3 regions of the Blastococcus sp. SYSU D00813 genome follow, and region 3 is predicted to be linked to each of the others. Evidence: riboswitches for the same ligand, from Rfam matches in the RefSeq annotation. Region 3 holds a riboswitch; each other region holds the start of a gene.
The links. A riboswitch is a leader RNA that binds a small molecule or an ion and turns the genes downstream of it on or off. The one in region 3 is predicted to bind cyclic di-AMP.
Positions count from the first base shown of each region.

Region 1 (4,790 bases), on a different contig from region 3:
CCCGACCCAGGTCAGCGCCTCGGCGACGGCGACGGCGCGGAACAGCTGGACGGCGGTGCGCGGGTTCATCGGCTCCCTCTCGACGGCGACAGGCCCTCCGTCTCCAACGGCCGACGGTGCGGCAGGGTCCCCGCCGGGTGCTGTGACGTGCGTGGCAGGGTCGGCGGCGTGCGGGGACTGGCGCGGCGGGAGTTCTGCCTGGTCCTGCTGCGGCGGATGGCCGACGTCCGCCCCGACCTGGTGGCCGAGGCGCTGCCGCGGCTGTCGGCGACCCGCGGCGCGGCGCACGCGGCGCACACCCGGTGGCAGGCCCTGCACCACAGTCCCCGTGCGCCCCGCGGCCTGGCGCTGCGGACGGCGGTGCTCGGCCCGCCGGACACCTGCGTGCCGCGGCGGCACGGCGACCTCGAGCTGGAGCTGCGCCAGTGGCCGCTGCCGCTGTGGCCGCAGCTGCGCTGGCGGGTGGTCAGCGGCCCCGGCGGCGAGGTGCTGGACGAGCAGCTGGTCCGCGGCCCGGGCTCGGGGGTCCCGGCCGCCCGGCCCGACCGGCTGCTGGTCTGGCAGCACGTGGTCGACGACGTCGCCGCCGTCCCGGGCGCCTCGCACGTCGGCGCGCAGGCGCCGGCGCACTGGGAGGTCGCGCTGCCCGACGGCCGCCGCGCCCGCTTCGTCTGGGGCCTGCTGCAGGCGGTCCGGGAGCCCGGGGCGGCCTCCCTGCAGGGGCCCGCGGCGAGCGTGCGAGCCGTGGGGGACAGGGAGGCCCTTGATCAGCCGGCGAGGCGGCGGGCGCCCGCGTAGCCGCCCATCGAGTCGACGCTGGCCACCTTGACGACGTCCCCGGACGTCGGCGCGTGCACCATCTGGCCGTTGCCGATGTAGATGCCCACGTGGCTGACCGGGCTGTAGAAGAACACCAGGTCGCCGGGGCGCAGGTCGGCGCGGGACACCGCCTGGCCCATCTGCGACTGCATGCGGCTGGAGTGCGGCAGGCTGATCCCGGCGGCACGGAAGGCGAACTGGGTCAGCCCGGAGCAGTCGAAGGCGTTCGGACCGCCGGCGGCCCACACGTAGGGGTCGCCGCGCTGCGCCATGGCGGTGTCGACGGCGATCTGGGCGGCGCCGCTGCCGGCGACGATCGGCCGGGACGGCGCGGAGGCCGCCGGCTGGTCCCGCTCGTCGCGGCTGGCGGTCGTCTCCGCGCCGTGGGCGGCGGCCGCGGCGGCGAGGGTGGCCTGCTGCTCGGCGGCGGTCAGGCGCTGGAAGTCCGCGCGGTACTCGGCGATCTCGGCCTCGAGCGCGGCCTGCTGCGCGGCGACGGCGTCGTAGGTCCGCTGCGCCTCGGCGGCCGCGGCGTCGGCGGCGGCCCGGGCGGCCACGGCGGCGTCGCCGGCGGCCACGGCCGTGGTCAGCAGGCCGCTCTGGTGGTCGGCCACCATGCCCAGGATGCTCACCTGGTCGATGAACTCCTCGGGCGAGTCGCTGGTCAGCAGCGCCGCCAGCGACCCGCCGGTCTGGCCGGTCCAGGCGCTGCGGGCCACGCCGCGCACCTGCTGCTGGGCGGTGGCGACCTGCGCCTGGGCCGCGTCGGCGGCGGTCGTGGCCTCGGCGGCGGCGGCCTGCAGGGCGAGGAGGTGCTCGCGGGCCTCGTTGAACTGCTCGGTCACCGCCTCGAGCTCGTGACCGCGGGCGGCCATGAGCTCGGCGGCCTCGGCCGCGGTCTCCGGCTCCTCGGCGCCCGCGGGGGCCGGGACCAGCGCCACACCGAGGGCGACGCCGACCGAGGAGGCCAGCAGGAGGGCCCGGCGGACGACGGGGGTGCGGCGGCGGTGGTGCGGGCGCGCGGGGAAGGCACGCTCAGGGGTCGCCATGGTCCGGCGGCTCTCCGTTTCTCCGACGGCCGCCTACCGGGTTAGCTGACGGGTTCGGGCGGGAGATCGCCCGGTGCACGCGGTGGCCCGCGGGCACTGCACCCCAGGACTGCGGTGGGTCCCCGGCCCGGCCTCCCCCGGAGGGTCGGCCGGCTCGACGGCGTCCGCGGGGTGTCACCCAGGTCGGTGACGCTGCGCCCCGTCGAACACACAGACCGTAAGCGGCGTTATGGGCACGTGACAATCACCAGCGTGTAATTCGTTCGCTCACCGTGAGCAACCGGATCCGTTCCGACACACCGCAGGGGTCGGAGCCCAGGCTCGCCGACCGCCTGACCTGCGCGGATCCCCGACCCGGCGCCTCCGCGCCCGCCCGGAGGACGCCGGAGGGGCCCGCGTGACGCCTGCCACGGCCACCGGCCGGCCCGCGCCCCTCGTCCGCGCCGGGGTTTGCCGGTGCGGCGGCCCGCGCACTCCCGGGGCATGCGCATCACCCGACGGGCACTGGCCCGCCCGCTCGTCGTCCTCGCGATCGCCGGGTCCCTGACCACCGCGTGCAGCAACAGCGGCGGCAACACCGACGTCGACCGCAACGAACAGGAGTGCGGCACCGCGGAGAACAGCGGCGACTGCGCCGAGACGGAGGGCCCGCCGACCGCGACCACCGAGTCCGAGGGCTGAGCACCGCACGCTCCCCGCTGCCCGCGGGGGCCGCGTGGACCCGCGGCCGGGTCTCTGCGGAGCTGCGCTTCCTGGTGGCCGCCGTCCGCGACCGGCTGCGCGGGCGTGACCTCGCGCTGATCGGCGCCGGGCTGACCTTCTACGCCGGGATCGCCGTCGTACCCCTGCTGCTCGTGGCGGTCCGGCTCACCGGGCTGGCGGTCGGCGCGGCGGAGGTGGAGCGGCTCACCGGCCGGCTGACCGAGGTGCTGCCGGCCGAGCTGGGCGCCCGCGGCGTCGTCGTGGACCTGGTGGACGCCGGCCTGGGCATGGACCTGCTGGGCTTCGTGCTGGCCCTGCTCCCGCTGTCGCTCTACGGCGAGGGGCTGCGCCGGGCGCTGCTGCGCTTCAGCGGGCGGCACGACACCCTGACCGGCTGGCGCGGCCGGCTCCTCGGCCTGCCCCTGGTCGTGGCCACCCCGCTGCTGCTGCTCCCGCTGCTGCTGGCCGCCGAGGGGATGGCCGACCTGGGCGCCCGGGACGGCGTCGGCGCCGCGATCGCCCGCTTCGCGCTCGGCTACTACTCGGTGCTGTTCGTGCTCACCGTGCCGCTGGCCTGGGGGTTCCGCGTGGTCGCGGCCGGGCGGATGCGGTGGCCGGCGCTCGTCTCCGGCTCGCTGTTCACCGCCGCCTGCCTGTCGGGCTTCCTGCAGGGCTTCGCGTTCTTCCTCTCCCTGCCGCTGGACCTGGGCGCGCCCTTCGGCGGCCTCACCGCGGTGGGCGCGGCGGTCGCCCTGGCCCTGTGGCTGTTCCTGCTGCACCTGGTGCTGCTCGGCGGCTGGCTGCTCACCGGCGCCCTCGACACCCGGCTGGCGGCCGGCCGGGGCGCTCAGTCGTCGTCGGGCGGCAGCGGGATCCCCGGCTCGACGGGCGGGCCGCCGGGGCCGGGACCGTCGTCCGGCTCGTCCGGCTCGTCCGGCTCGTCCGGCTCGGGCTCCGGCTGAGGCGGCGGCTGGGGAGCCGGCGAGGGGCCCGACGGCGGTTGCGGCGCCGGTGTCGTCCCGCCCCCGCCCCCGCCGCCACCCGGGACAGGCGTGGGCGCCGGCTCGACGTGGTCGGCACCGTTGCTGATCAGGATGGTGACCACCTGGCCGGGCACCGCCCGGCCGCCCCGCGGCGGGCTGGTGCCCACGAACGACCCCGCCTCCAGCGCGCTGTCCACCCGGGCCCGTGCCGTGGCGAAGCCGGCCTGGCGCAGCGTGGCCTCGCAGCCACTGGCCGAGGAGCAGCCGGGCACCGGTCGGGTGTTGCCGCGGACGACGGCCGGGTCCGCGGGCGGGAACTCGCCGCTGCCGCGCGCCTCGAGCACGGGCGCCATGGCGTCGTGCCAGATGGTGGCGCCCTTGCCGCCGCCGAACCCGCCGACGTCCTGGTTCTGCTTGGGGTTGAGCACCATGACGCTCGCGGTGACCTCGGGCGTGTAGCCGACGAAGGCGACCGAGTAGTTGTCCTGCGAGGTGCCGGTCTTGCCGGCGATCTGGTGGCCGGGGACGTAGGCGCGGCGGCCGGTCTGCCCGCCGTACCCGGGCTCGACGTCCTTGCGCAGCATCTGGTTGAGCGTCGTGGCCACACCCGGCGGGATGGCCTCGGGGGTGCACCGGTCCCCGACCGGCAGCGGCTCGCCGTCCGCGCCGAGGGCGGGCGCGCCCGTCGGGTCCAGCACGGCCGTCACGGGGACGACGTCGCACTGCGTGCCGCTCGCCGCCAGGGTCGAGTAGGCGCTGGCCAGCCCCAGCGGGCTGGTGGCCTCGGCGCCGAAGGTGAACGAGCCCCGGTCGTCGTCGATGATCTGCTGCGGCAGCTCGGGCGGGCTGAACTGGAACAGGCCCATCGCCTCGGCCATCCGCACCGGCTCCTCGACGCTGCCGAGGGCGTCCTCCAGGGCCAGGAAGTACGTGTTGGAGGACTGGTAGAGCGCGGTCTCCATGTCCAGCGTGGCCCGGTAGTTCCCGGCGTTGCGGACGTCGTAGGGGCCGCTGCCGTCGCGGAAGACGCGCGAGACGTAGGGGTTCGACGTCGTCAGCGTGTAGGCCGGCGAGTAGCCCCGCGCCAGCGCCGCGGCGGCCACGAACACCTTGTAGGTGGAGCCGGAGCCCTGGCTGGGCGCCACGTTGAGGTTGTAGGACTCCTGCGCCGGGTCGTTCTGGTCGTAGCCGAAGACGCGGTTGACGCTCATCGCGAGCAGGTGCCCGGTGCCGGGCT
Region 1 covers NZ_JBJGZX010000010.1:145,594-150,383, forward strand. The annotation lists gene ACI8AX_RS09725 (DUF3817 domain-containing protein) at 1-69, opposite strand, end outside; gene ACI8AX_RS09730 (hypothetical protein) at 169-798, shown strand; gene ACI8AX_RS09735 (C40 family peptidase) at 768-1,868, opposite strand; cyclic di-AMP (ydaO/yuaA leader) riboswitch at 1,904-1,995, opposite strand; gene ACI8AX_RS09740 (hypothetical protein) at 2,352-2,549, shown strand; gene ACI8AX_RS09745 (YhjD/YihY/BrkB family envelope integrity protein) at 2,624-3,532, shown strand; gene ACI8AX_RS09750 (penicillin-binding transpeptidase domain-containing protein) at 3,418-4,790, opposite strand, start outside.
Region 1: linked by a shared signal. The riboswitch ahead of ACI8AX_RS09735 (C40 family peptidase) and the one ahead of ACI8AX_RS08375 (aggregation-promoting factor C-terminal-like domain-containing protein) in region 3 are both predicted to bind cyclic di-AMP.

Region 2 (4,790 bases), on a different contig from region 3:
CTGCGCCATCCGCGCGCGCCCGCGCAGCGCCGGCTCCAGCCGGCCGCGGGTGTACTCGCTGATGTAGGTGAGCACGTCGAGCTCGGCGGCGATCCGGCGCATCAGCTGCCGGCCGCCGGGCACGGCGACCCAGCCGGTCTCGTGCCCGTGGGTCGCCCCGACCTGGTGGCGCACCCCCGCCGAGCGCAACGCCGGCGCCAGGAGCCCGAGCGGGGCGGCCGCGCCGTAGAAGGCGGTGTCGCAGCCGTACCGGCGGGCGAGGTCGGCGGCGGCCCGGGCGGCGCCCCGGGTGGGCAGCAGCATCGCCGTCGGACGGCGGACCACCGGGTACGGCAGCGCGGCGTCGTGCTCCTCCCAGCCCGGCGAGCGCGAGGCGAGCACCACGAGGGAGTCAGGCGGGCGGCGGGCCAGCAGCGCCGCCACGAAGGTCTGGATGCCGCCCTGGCGCGGCGGGAAGTCGTTGGTGACGACGAGCGTGCGGCTCACGGCTCCCCCGCGCGCAGCCAGTCCTCGGCGAAGGCGATCCGCTGCGCCGAGGTGGGGTGCGACCCGAAGAACCAGTGCCAGGCCGCCGGCGGGTCGGGGTCGGAGAGGTTGGTCGAGGCGAGCCGCTCCTGCATGTCGACGAACGCCTGCGCGTCCCCGGTCAGCTCGAGGGCGTGCAGGTCGGCGCGCGTCTCGATCTGCCGCGACACGAGGTTCTGCACCGGCGTGGCCAGCAGGGTGCCGGCGGAGACGAGCAGCAGCGCCAGCGCGACCACCCGGCCGTCGCCCGGGGACCCGACGCCGGCCCGGCGCAGCAGCGGCGCGGAGGTGAGCAGCCAGCCGAGCAGGCACACGGCGCCGGCCGCGCCGAGGGCGCCCATCAGCGTGCCGGTGAGGACGTCGTCGGTGGCCACGTGGCCCAGCTCGTGGGCGACGATCGACTCGATCTCGTCGTCGGGGAGCCGGGTCAGCAGGGTGTCGTAGAGGACGATCCGGCGGGTGCTGCCGAACCCGGAGACGTAGGCGTTCAGCGACGTCGTCCGCCGGGAGGCGTCGGACACCAGCACGTCCTCGACGGGTGTGCCGTTCTCGTCGGCCAGCTCCAGCAGGTCCGTGCGCAGCTGTCCGGCCGGCAGCGGCTCGAAGCTGTTGAACGCCGGCTCGATGACCACCGGGTAGAGGAAGGACCCGACGACGACGAGCGCGGCCGCCGCACCGGCGGCCCAGGCCCACCACGTGCGCGGGGCCCTGCGCACCAGCCAGACGAGCACGAGCAGCCCCAGGGCGGTCAGGGCCGCGTCGATGGCCAGCGAGACGACGACGTCGCGCGCCCACAGGGGCCAGCTGCGGGTCGACAGCCCGTACCGGTGGCGCACCACCTCGCCGTAGACGCTGATCGGCAGGGTGACCAGGCGGCCCACGGCGCTGAGCGCCAGCGTGCCGAGCAGCACCTGCCAGACCCACCCGCCGCCCAGCGGCCGGGCGACGGCCTGGACCAGCCGCGCGCCGAGGCGGGTCAGCCCGAGGACGGCGGACACCGCCAGCCCCAGCACCAGCGAGGCGAGCGACGCCGGGCGGATGGCGCCGGCGAAGGCCTCCGCCCGCTCCACCACGGCGGCCGGGAGGCCGGCGCCGGGGTCGGGCGCGGTGGCGCCGCCCGGCAGGGCGGGCAGGAGGGTCCAGGGCGTCCGCAGGACCACCACGAGGACGAAGGCCGCACCGAGGACGACCGCGGCCACGAGCGCGGCCCGGCGGGCGGACACATCCCGAGCTTAGAAGAAGGGCCCCGCTGCCCCTCACGCCTGGCGAGCTCGGCGCGGCCCTCTGCACCGGGGCCGAAGGGACCGGGCCGGTGACCCCCGAGGGGTCACCGGCCCGGTCCTGTCGACGCCCGCTGCGGGGCGCCGGCTCAGACGATGCGGCGGATGGCGGTGATCCCGCCCATGGAGTCGACGCTGACCACCTTCACCGGCTGCCCGGAGGTGGAGGCGTGCACCATCTGGCCGTTCCCGATGTACATCGAGACGTGGCTGACCGGGCTGTAGTAGAAGATCAGGTCGCCCGGCTGCATCTCGCCCCGCGAGACCGAGGTGCCCATCTGCGACTGCATGCGGCTGGAGTGCGGCAGGCTCACGCCGGCGGCGGCGTAGGCGTACTGCGTCAGGCCCGAGCAGTCGAAGGAGTTCGGCCCGCCGGCGCCCCACACGTAGGGGTCCCCGACCTGGGCCAGCGCCGTGTCGACGGCGACCTGCGCGGCGGCGCTGTTCGCCACCGGGCGGGCGACCGCGGCCGGCGCCACGGCCTGACCGGTGTGCGCGGCCTGGGCCTGCTGCACCTGCGCCTGCTGGGCGGCGGTCAGCTCGTCGTACTGCCGCTGGTAGTCGGCGATGTCGGACTGGAGCTGGTCCTCCTGGGCGCTGAGGTCGTCCAGCGTCTGCTGGGCGGCCTCCTCGGCCGACTCGGCGTCGGCCCGGGCCTGCTCGGCCACCTCGGCAGCGGCCGAGACGTCGTCCAGCACACCGGTGGTGTGGCCGGCGATGTGCTCGAGCATCGCCAGGCTGCTGACGAAGTCCTCGGCGGACTCGCTGGTCATCAGCAGGTCGAGGGTCGCCAGCCCGTCGTCGGCGCCGGTGTAGGCGCTGCGGGCGACCTGCCGGATCTGCCCGTCGAGGGAGTCCAGCTGCGCCTGGGTGGTCTCGACCTCCTGGCGGGCGGCCGCGGCGGCGAGCTGCTGCAGGGCGAGGACCTCGCGGGCCTCGTTGACCTGCTCGGAGACCGCCTCGAGGCGGTGGCTGGCGTCGGCGACCAGCTGGGCGGCCTGCTCCGGGGTGGTGGCCGCCTCCGGGTCGGCGGCGGCCGTGCCCGGCAGGACGGTGATCGTCAGGGCGGCGGTGGTCCCCACGAGCACTCCGCGGCCGAGCCGGCGGGAGCGGGTGGGACGGCGGTTCCCGGACGGGAGACCGGGGTGGAACTGATCTCGTGCATGCCCCAGGGCAGGGCGAGGCGTCGCCACGGTCGGCGGCTCTCCGTTCTTCCTCAGCAACCGCCTACCGAGTTAGCTGACGGGTTCGGGCTGGGAAGACGTGCCCTATCTCTGCGCGCCGCGGACGGCGCGTGCACACCGGCATGCCGGCGCACACGAGAACTCACCCCAGTGCTGCGGTGGGTCCCCGGCTCACCTCGGTCCCGGGCGCCCCGTGGTGGCGGCGCCGGAGCCTGCGGTGACTCGGCGGTGTCCGGCCGAGGTCACCCCGCGCGGGGCGACGACCACCCGGTCGGACGCCGGACACGGTACGGACGTGATGCAGAAGTGACAAACGGGGGGTGCGTGCGTTGTGGGAAACAGCACGATCAGCACGCTCGCCACTCCGGTGCGTCACCGTCCCCGGGTCCCCCGGACCCGTCAGCCGATCCGGCGGTGGTCGCCGGACGCGTCGTCGGGCCCCGTCCGGTGCCGCAGCGGGGGCACCAGGCCGCCCTCGGCGAGCGCCCGGACGGCACGGCGCTCCACCTCGTCGAGCTCCACGACCACCCCGGCCTGGGTGGTCGCCGTCACGGGCTCCTCCGCGGGGGACGCCGGACGGCGGGTCATCGGCACCACGGCCGGATCCGTGCCCTGCCAGCCCGGCGGGGCCCCCAGCAGCACCGTGACCACGCAGTCGGCGCAGCCGGTACCGCGGGCGGTGCAGGTGTCGCAGTCGATGAGCATGGCCGCTCTCCTCCCGGTCCTCTCGTCGGTCAGGCGCGACGCTAGGCACGGCCACCGACAGTTCCGGGTCAGGTGCCCGCGTACTCCCAGTGCCAGGGCTCCTCGCGCCCGTTGCCGGGATCGGCCCACGTGGGGTGCAGCCAGCCGAAGCGGCCGGCGTTGGCCACCATCCACCGGTACTGCGGGGTGCCGAAGTCCTGGATGCCGCCGCACAGGTCGACCGCCAGTCCCCAGCCGTGGTTGCTGGTGCCGGGCACGGCCGCCAGCGCCGGCTTCTGCCCGTAGAGGCGGACCTGGCTGGCGTAGGTCCGGTAGGAGTCGGTGATGCAGATCGGCGAGCCGAACGCGGCGGCGTAGGCGGCGTCCATCGCCCGGTAGGCCGCGGCCGCGTCGCAGCGCAGCGAGTGGGCCGCGACCCCGATCTCGCACAGCGCGCTCGGCGGGATCAGGCCGTTGGGGTACCCGCCCCACGACCGCGCGCCGTCGAAGCTCGGCGGGTAGACGGTGTTGCCGCACTCCACCTCGAGCGCGCCCCCGGTCGGCCCGGGCGCCGGCTCGGCCGGGCGCTGGCCGGTGCTCGGCCGGCCGATCATCAGCACCTGGTCCATCGGCAGCGAGCGCACGACGACCGCGCCGGCCCGCGCGTCGGCGGCCAGCATCGAGCGGGTGTCCAGGGCCAGGCCCACGTGCCCGAGGCCCGCCTCCGGCGTCCCCAGGAAGACCAGGTCCCCGGGCAGGACGTCCTCGTTCGCGATCGGCCGCGTGACCGCGAACAGGCCGGCCTGGTCGGCCGGCAGCTCGATGCCGGCCGTGCGGTAGGCCGACTGCACCAGCGACCCGCAGTCGAACGACTCCGGGCCCGTGGTGCCCGGCGCGTAGGGCAGGCCCAGCTGCCCCATCGCCGTCGTCACGGCCGTGAGCACCTCGCGGGGCAGGACGAGCAGCGACGTCGGCTGGCGGGGCAGCTGCGCGGCGCCGGCCTGGGCGCCCCCGGAGACCGAGCCGACCGGGACCAGCCCGCCGGGCAGCCCGGCGACGGGGTCGAGCATCTCGGCGGCCGGCGGCGCCTGCACCCCGGCGGCCACCAGCTCGTCGA
Region 2 covers NZ_JBJGZX010000036.1:15,696-20,485, reverse strand. The annotation lists gene ACI8AX_RS19280 (glycosyltransferase family 4 protein) at 1-486, opposite strand, end outside; gene ACI8AX_RS19275 (M48 family metallopeptidase) at 483-1,748, opposite strand; gene ACI8AX_RS19270 (NlpC/P60 family protein) at 1,895-2,887, opposite strand; cyclic di-AMP (ydaO/yuaA leader) riboswitch at 3,015-3,188, opposite strand; gene ACI8AX_RS19265 (hypothetical protein) at 3,389-3,694, opposite strand; gene ACI8AX_RS19260 (NlpC/P60 family protein) at 3,763-4,790, opposite strand, start outside.
Region 2: linked by a shared signal. The riboswitch ahead of ACI8AX_RS19270 (NlpC/P60 family protein) and the one ahead of ACI8AX_RS08375 (aggregation-promoting factor C-terminal-like domain-containing protein) in region 3 are both predicted to bind cyclic di-AMP.

Region 3 (4,790 bases):
CACCGTCGCCCGTGCCGTCGCCCGTGCCGTCGCCGTGCAGGGGGGCAGCCATGCCCTCGACGCTAGCCGGTGTCGAGGGAGTCGACACTCCGTCGAGCGACGAGCACCCCGATCAGGGCAGGCGCCAGACCGTCGTCCGGCGCACACCCGGCCCCTCGGTCTCGGCGATCTCGTACACGGCCGCCTCGACCAGCCGGTCGAACGGCAGGTAGGGCCGGCCGGGGTCGCCGACGTAGACCGCGCAGCCGGCGTCCCGGGCCCGGTCGAGGAAGGGCAGCACGCGCTCGGTCATCACCCGGTCGTAGCAGACGTCCCCGGCGAGGACGACGTCCACCGGCGGCACCGGGTGGCCGAGGACGTCGCCCAGCACACCGATGCCGGGGACGCCGTTGAGGCCGGCGTTGACCCCGACCGCCGTCCGGCTGAACGGGTCGACGTCGCTGGCGAGCACCCGGGAGGCCCCGGACAGGGCGGCCGCGACGGCCACCAGCCCGCTGCCGGCGCCCAGGTCGAGCACCCGGCGGCCGGCCACGACCTCCGGGGCGTCGAGGACGAACCGGGCGAGGGCCTGGCCGCCGGGCCAGGCCGCCGCCCAGAACGGCGGCGCCTCCCCCGCTCCCCCGGCGCGCACCTCCATCGCCTCCCACAGGGCGACGACGTCGTCGGCCACGTGCAGCCGCACCTCGGGCACCGAGGACGGACGGCGGACCGCCGTGTGCGCGCGGACGAAGCCGGAGGGGATCACGCGGCCCAGTCCACCACGCCGGGGGTGTCGGGCCGGCTCCCCGCCCGGCTCAGTACCAGCCGGTCGACTGGGAGTGGGACCAGGCGCCGCAGGGGCTGCCGTAGCGGTTGTTGATGTAGATCAGCCCGGCGTCGATCTGGCGGTAGCCGTCGCTGGTCTTGGCGATGCCGGTCCCGGCCCACGTGGAGTCGAGGAACTGGGCGATCCCGTAGGCGGTGCTGGTCGGGTTCTGCGCGTTGGGGTTCCAGCCGCTCTCCCGGCCCCACAGCCGCTCGAGGCAGGAGAACTCGGCGGCGCTGCCGACCTGGGCCAGCGCGTAGTCCTTGAACGAGCCCCGGCTCGCGCCCGAGGACGAGGAGGACGACGACGAGGACGACGGCGCGGGTGCGCTGGTCGTCTGCTGCTGGGCGGCCTGCTCGGCGGCCTCCTGCGCGGCCTGCGCCTCGGCGGCGGCCGCGGCCTCGGCGGCGGCCTGGGCCTCGGCGGCGGCACGGGCGGCGGCCTCCGCGGCGGCGGCCTCGGCGGCCAGCCGGTCGAGCTCGGCCTGGTCGGCGGCCTGCTGGGCCTGCGCGGCGGTGACGGCCGAGGTGCCGCGCTCCGAGCGGGAGGCGGCGAGGTCGCCGAGACCGGACAGGTCGGGCGAGGCGGCCGCGGCCGGGTCGACGCCGAGCGCCTGGGCGACGCTCACCGTCTCGCTGACGGGGGCGGCCTCGGCCGTGGCGGGGGTCTCGCCGGTGGCGACGACGCTGACGAGGACGCCGCCGGCGGCGGCCGCGGCCAGCAGCAGGCCGGGGCGGCGGGAGGTCAGCGCCGAGCGCAGGCGGCGGGAGCGGGTGGTGTGCTGCGAGGACATGCGGGGAGTACTCCGAGTGGGGCTGCGCACGCGGCGCCGGCCCCCTCCCGGAGGGGGCGCGGGCGGTGCTGGGTGTCTTCGGGGGTCCCGGAGGCGCGGCGGGGCGCCGTCGGCGGGGGCGGGGCGGGTGCGGGGGCGGCTACGCGAGCGGGACGCGCGACCGGCGGCACCTGCGGGCCGCGGGAGCCCGGAGGCGGGGCATGCGGAGACTCTCCGTTCCTTCCGTGGCCGCCTACCGAGTTAGCTGACGGGTTCGGGCGGGAAGAAGCCCTACCCGGGCACCGACGGAGGTCGGCGCGCGGGATTCACCCCAGGACTGCGGTGGGTCCCCGGCTCGCTCCCGCTGCTGCGGTCGCGACTCGGCGGCGTCCGGCCGAACTCCCCGGGTGGGGTGAGACGACCGGCCGGACGCAGCCACGGTAGGTGCCGTTACCGGCCCGTGACAATGGCACGGGCCGAACTCGCTGCGTGACGGATCTCGCCCCACTCGTCCCGGGCGTCCCCGGGTGCCGCACCGGGACGACGCTGCGTCACGGCCGGGGCACCGGCGGGGTCGCGGGTCGGGTCCCCGGTCAGAGGGCCCGGGGGCGCAGGTCAGGAGGCGACGGGGCGCCGTCCGTCGCCGAGGACGACGAGGTCGGCCGAGCCGCCGGCGACCGAGGAGAGCACGTCCTCGAGCTGCCCGGTCAGCCGGCGCAGCGACTGGCGCGCCTCGTCCCGCTGGCGGCGCAGGTCGTCCACCTCGGCCTGGGCGCCGGCCAGCCGGGCGGCCGAGGCGGCCTCGGCGGCCTCGCGGTCCTGGCGGGCGCGGGCGTCCTCGTCGTCCCGCCGGCGCTCGGCCTCGGCCAGCAGCGCCGCCGCCTCGTCGCGGGCCGCGGCGAGGACGAGGGCGGCCTGCTGGCGCAGGCCGCGCGCCTCCACCCGCGCGGTGTCGCGCTCGGCGACGGCGGCCGCCCGCATGGCCTCGACCTTCTCCAGGCGCGCCTGCGCCTCGGCACGGGCCTCCTCGGTCGTCCGCTGCGCCTCCTCCAGCGCCCCGGCGGTGAGGGCCTCGGCCTCCTCGGCGGCGCGGGCGAGGACCTCCTCGGCCAGCCCGCGGCCCTCGGCGGTCTCCCGCTCGCGGTGCAGCTGCGCCAGCCGGCAGCGGGCGTTCTGCAGCTCGGCGGAGCAGGCCGCGTAGCGGCTGAGGAGGTGGTCGGCCTCGCGGCGGGCGAGCGCGATCTCCGCCTCCGCCCAGGCGACGTAGTTGTCGACCTGGAGCCGGTCGTAGCCGCGCAGCGCGCCGGAGAACGTGGGCGCCGTGCTCAGCAGCCCGTCGAGCCCGCCCGGCGCCCGGGGCTCCCCCTCGAGCGCTCCCTCTGCGTGCGTCCGCTGCGACATCCGGCGCCCCCTGGTCCCCCTGGCCGACACGGTCCGGGCCCCGCGAGCGGCCCGATGGGGGAACAGTGGCAGACCGCGGCGGCCGTCCGGGACCGTCGCAGGCCCGTGCGGGACGACACCGGCGTAGTTCCAGCGGCCCGTGCCCGGCCCGCTACGGCGCGCGGTCGTCAGGTCACGGGCAGGTCACGCGAGCGCGGTGCACGGCCGGGGAGCCGGGCCCGTGCGGACCCGGCTCCCCTGCCGTCGGCGCGGACGGCGACGCTCAGAGCGCCCCGCCGGTCATCGGCCGGATCATCGACTCCTGGGTGCAGGTGGCGACGAGCCGGCCGTCCTCGGTGAAGACCTCCCCGACCCCGAAGGCGCGGCCGCCGCCGGTGAAGGTGCTCCGCAGCGAGTACAGCAGCCACTCCCCCGCGGCGACGTCGTCGTGGAAGTACAGCGCGTGGCTGAGCACCCCGGTCGACAGCGAGCGGTGGGCCAGGGCCAGGCCGACCCCTTCGTGCGGGCGCATCGCGGCGCCGAGGAAGGAGTTGGTGCTGGCCCAGGTGAGCAGCGCCTGGGAGACCTCCCGCTCGGTGCGGTCGGTCGCCCAGCGTGACCAGTACTGCAGCTCCGGCGGCCCGGTCAGCGCGGGGTCGAAGACGTCGACTCCGCCGACGGTGCGCTGCTCGTGGCCCTCCAGCCAGCTCTGCTGCGCCGGGGCGTCGTCCGGGCGGCCGACGGCCGGCGGCCGGCTGCCGTGCCGGATGACGTCGGGCTCGTCGGCGCCCAGCAGCAGCAGCGACCGGGCCAGGCGGCGCTCGCCCTGGCTGACCGTCACCGAGATGCTGGCCAGCGACCGGCCCTCGTGGAACCGCTCGACGTCGAGGGTGACCGGCTGGTCGGCCCGGCCCGTGCGGGCGAAGGTCGAGTGCACCGAGGTGACCCGCTTGCCGCCGGCCTCGGCGGTGGCCGCCACGATCGCCTGCGCGACCATCTGCGCGCCGGCCACGACCGGCCCCTCGGTGGCCAGGCACTGCCCGACGTAGCGGCCGTTCCCCTGCGACTCGAGTTCCAGCACCCGCAGGACGCCGTCGACGGTCGGGCGGGCCGCGGTCTCGCTCGCGCTCACGCCGGAGTCCCGTTCGCGGCCGCCTTCTCGGCCTGGATGGTGCCCTGGATGCCGTCCTCGGCGCGGGCGCCGGGGAAGCCGTCCTCGTGGATCGTCGACCAGTGGGCGTGGTTGAGCTCGTGCAGGGTGAAGCAGGCCTTGAGCGCGTTCTGGAAGCCCATGTTGTCCTGGCTCTGGTTGACCGACTCCTTGATCAGCAGCGCGGTCACGGTCGGCAGGGCGGCAATCCGGCGGGCGAGGGCGAGCGTGCCCTCGGCGAGCTCCTCGCGGCTGAAGACCTTGCTGACCATGCCCAGGGCGTGCGCCTCGCGGGCGTCGATGGAGTCGCCGGTGAGCAGCAGTTCCTTGGTCTTGCGCGGGCCGAACTCCCACGGGTGGGCGAAGTACTCCACGCCGCACATGCCCAGCCGCTGCCCGACGACGTCGGAGAAGACGGCGTCCTCGGCGGCGACGATGAGGTCGCAGGCCCACATCAGCATCAGCCCGGCCGACATCACGTTGCCGTGCACCTCGGCGATGGTGATCTTGCGCAGGTCGCGCCAGCGGCGGGTGTTCTGGAAGTAGTAGTGCCACTCCTGGAGGAACAGCTTCTCCGGGCCGAGCCGGGTCCCGCCGTCGATCCGCACGGTCGGGTGCTGGTCGGGGCCCGGCGACCACTCGGCGATCGACTGCCTGGAGCCGGTGTCGTGGCCGGCCGAGAA
Region 3 covers NZ_JBJGZX010000009.1:28,059-32,848, reverse strand. The annotation lists gene ACI8AX_RS08385 (TetR/AcrR family transcriptional regulator) at 1-52, opposite strand, end outside; gene ACI8AX_RS08380 (class I SAM-dependent methyltransferase) at 113-745, opposite strand; gene ACI8AX_RS08375 (aggregation-promoting factor C-terminal-like domain-containing protein) at 795-1,598, opposite strand; cyclic di-AMP (ydaO/yuaA leader) riboswitch at 1,813-1,973, opposite strand; gene ACI8AX_RS08370 (hypothetical protein) at 2,193-2,978, opposite strand; gene ACI8AX_RS08365 (acyl-CoA thioesterase) at 3,241-4,089, opposite strand; gene ACI8AX_RS08360 (enoyl-CoA hydratase) at 4,086-4,790, opposite strand, start outside.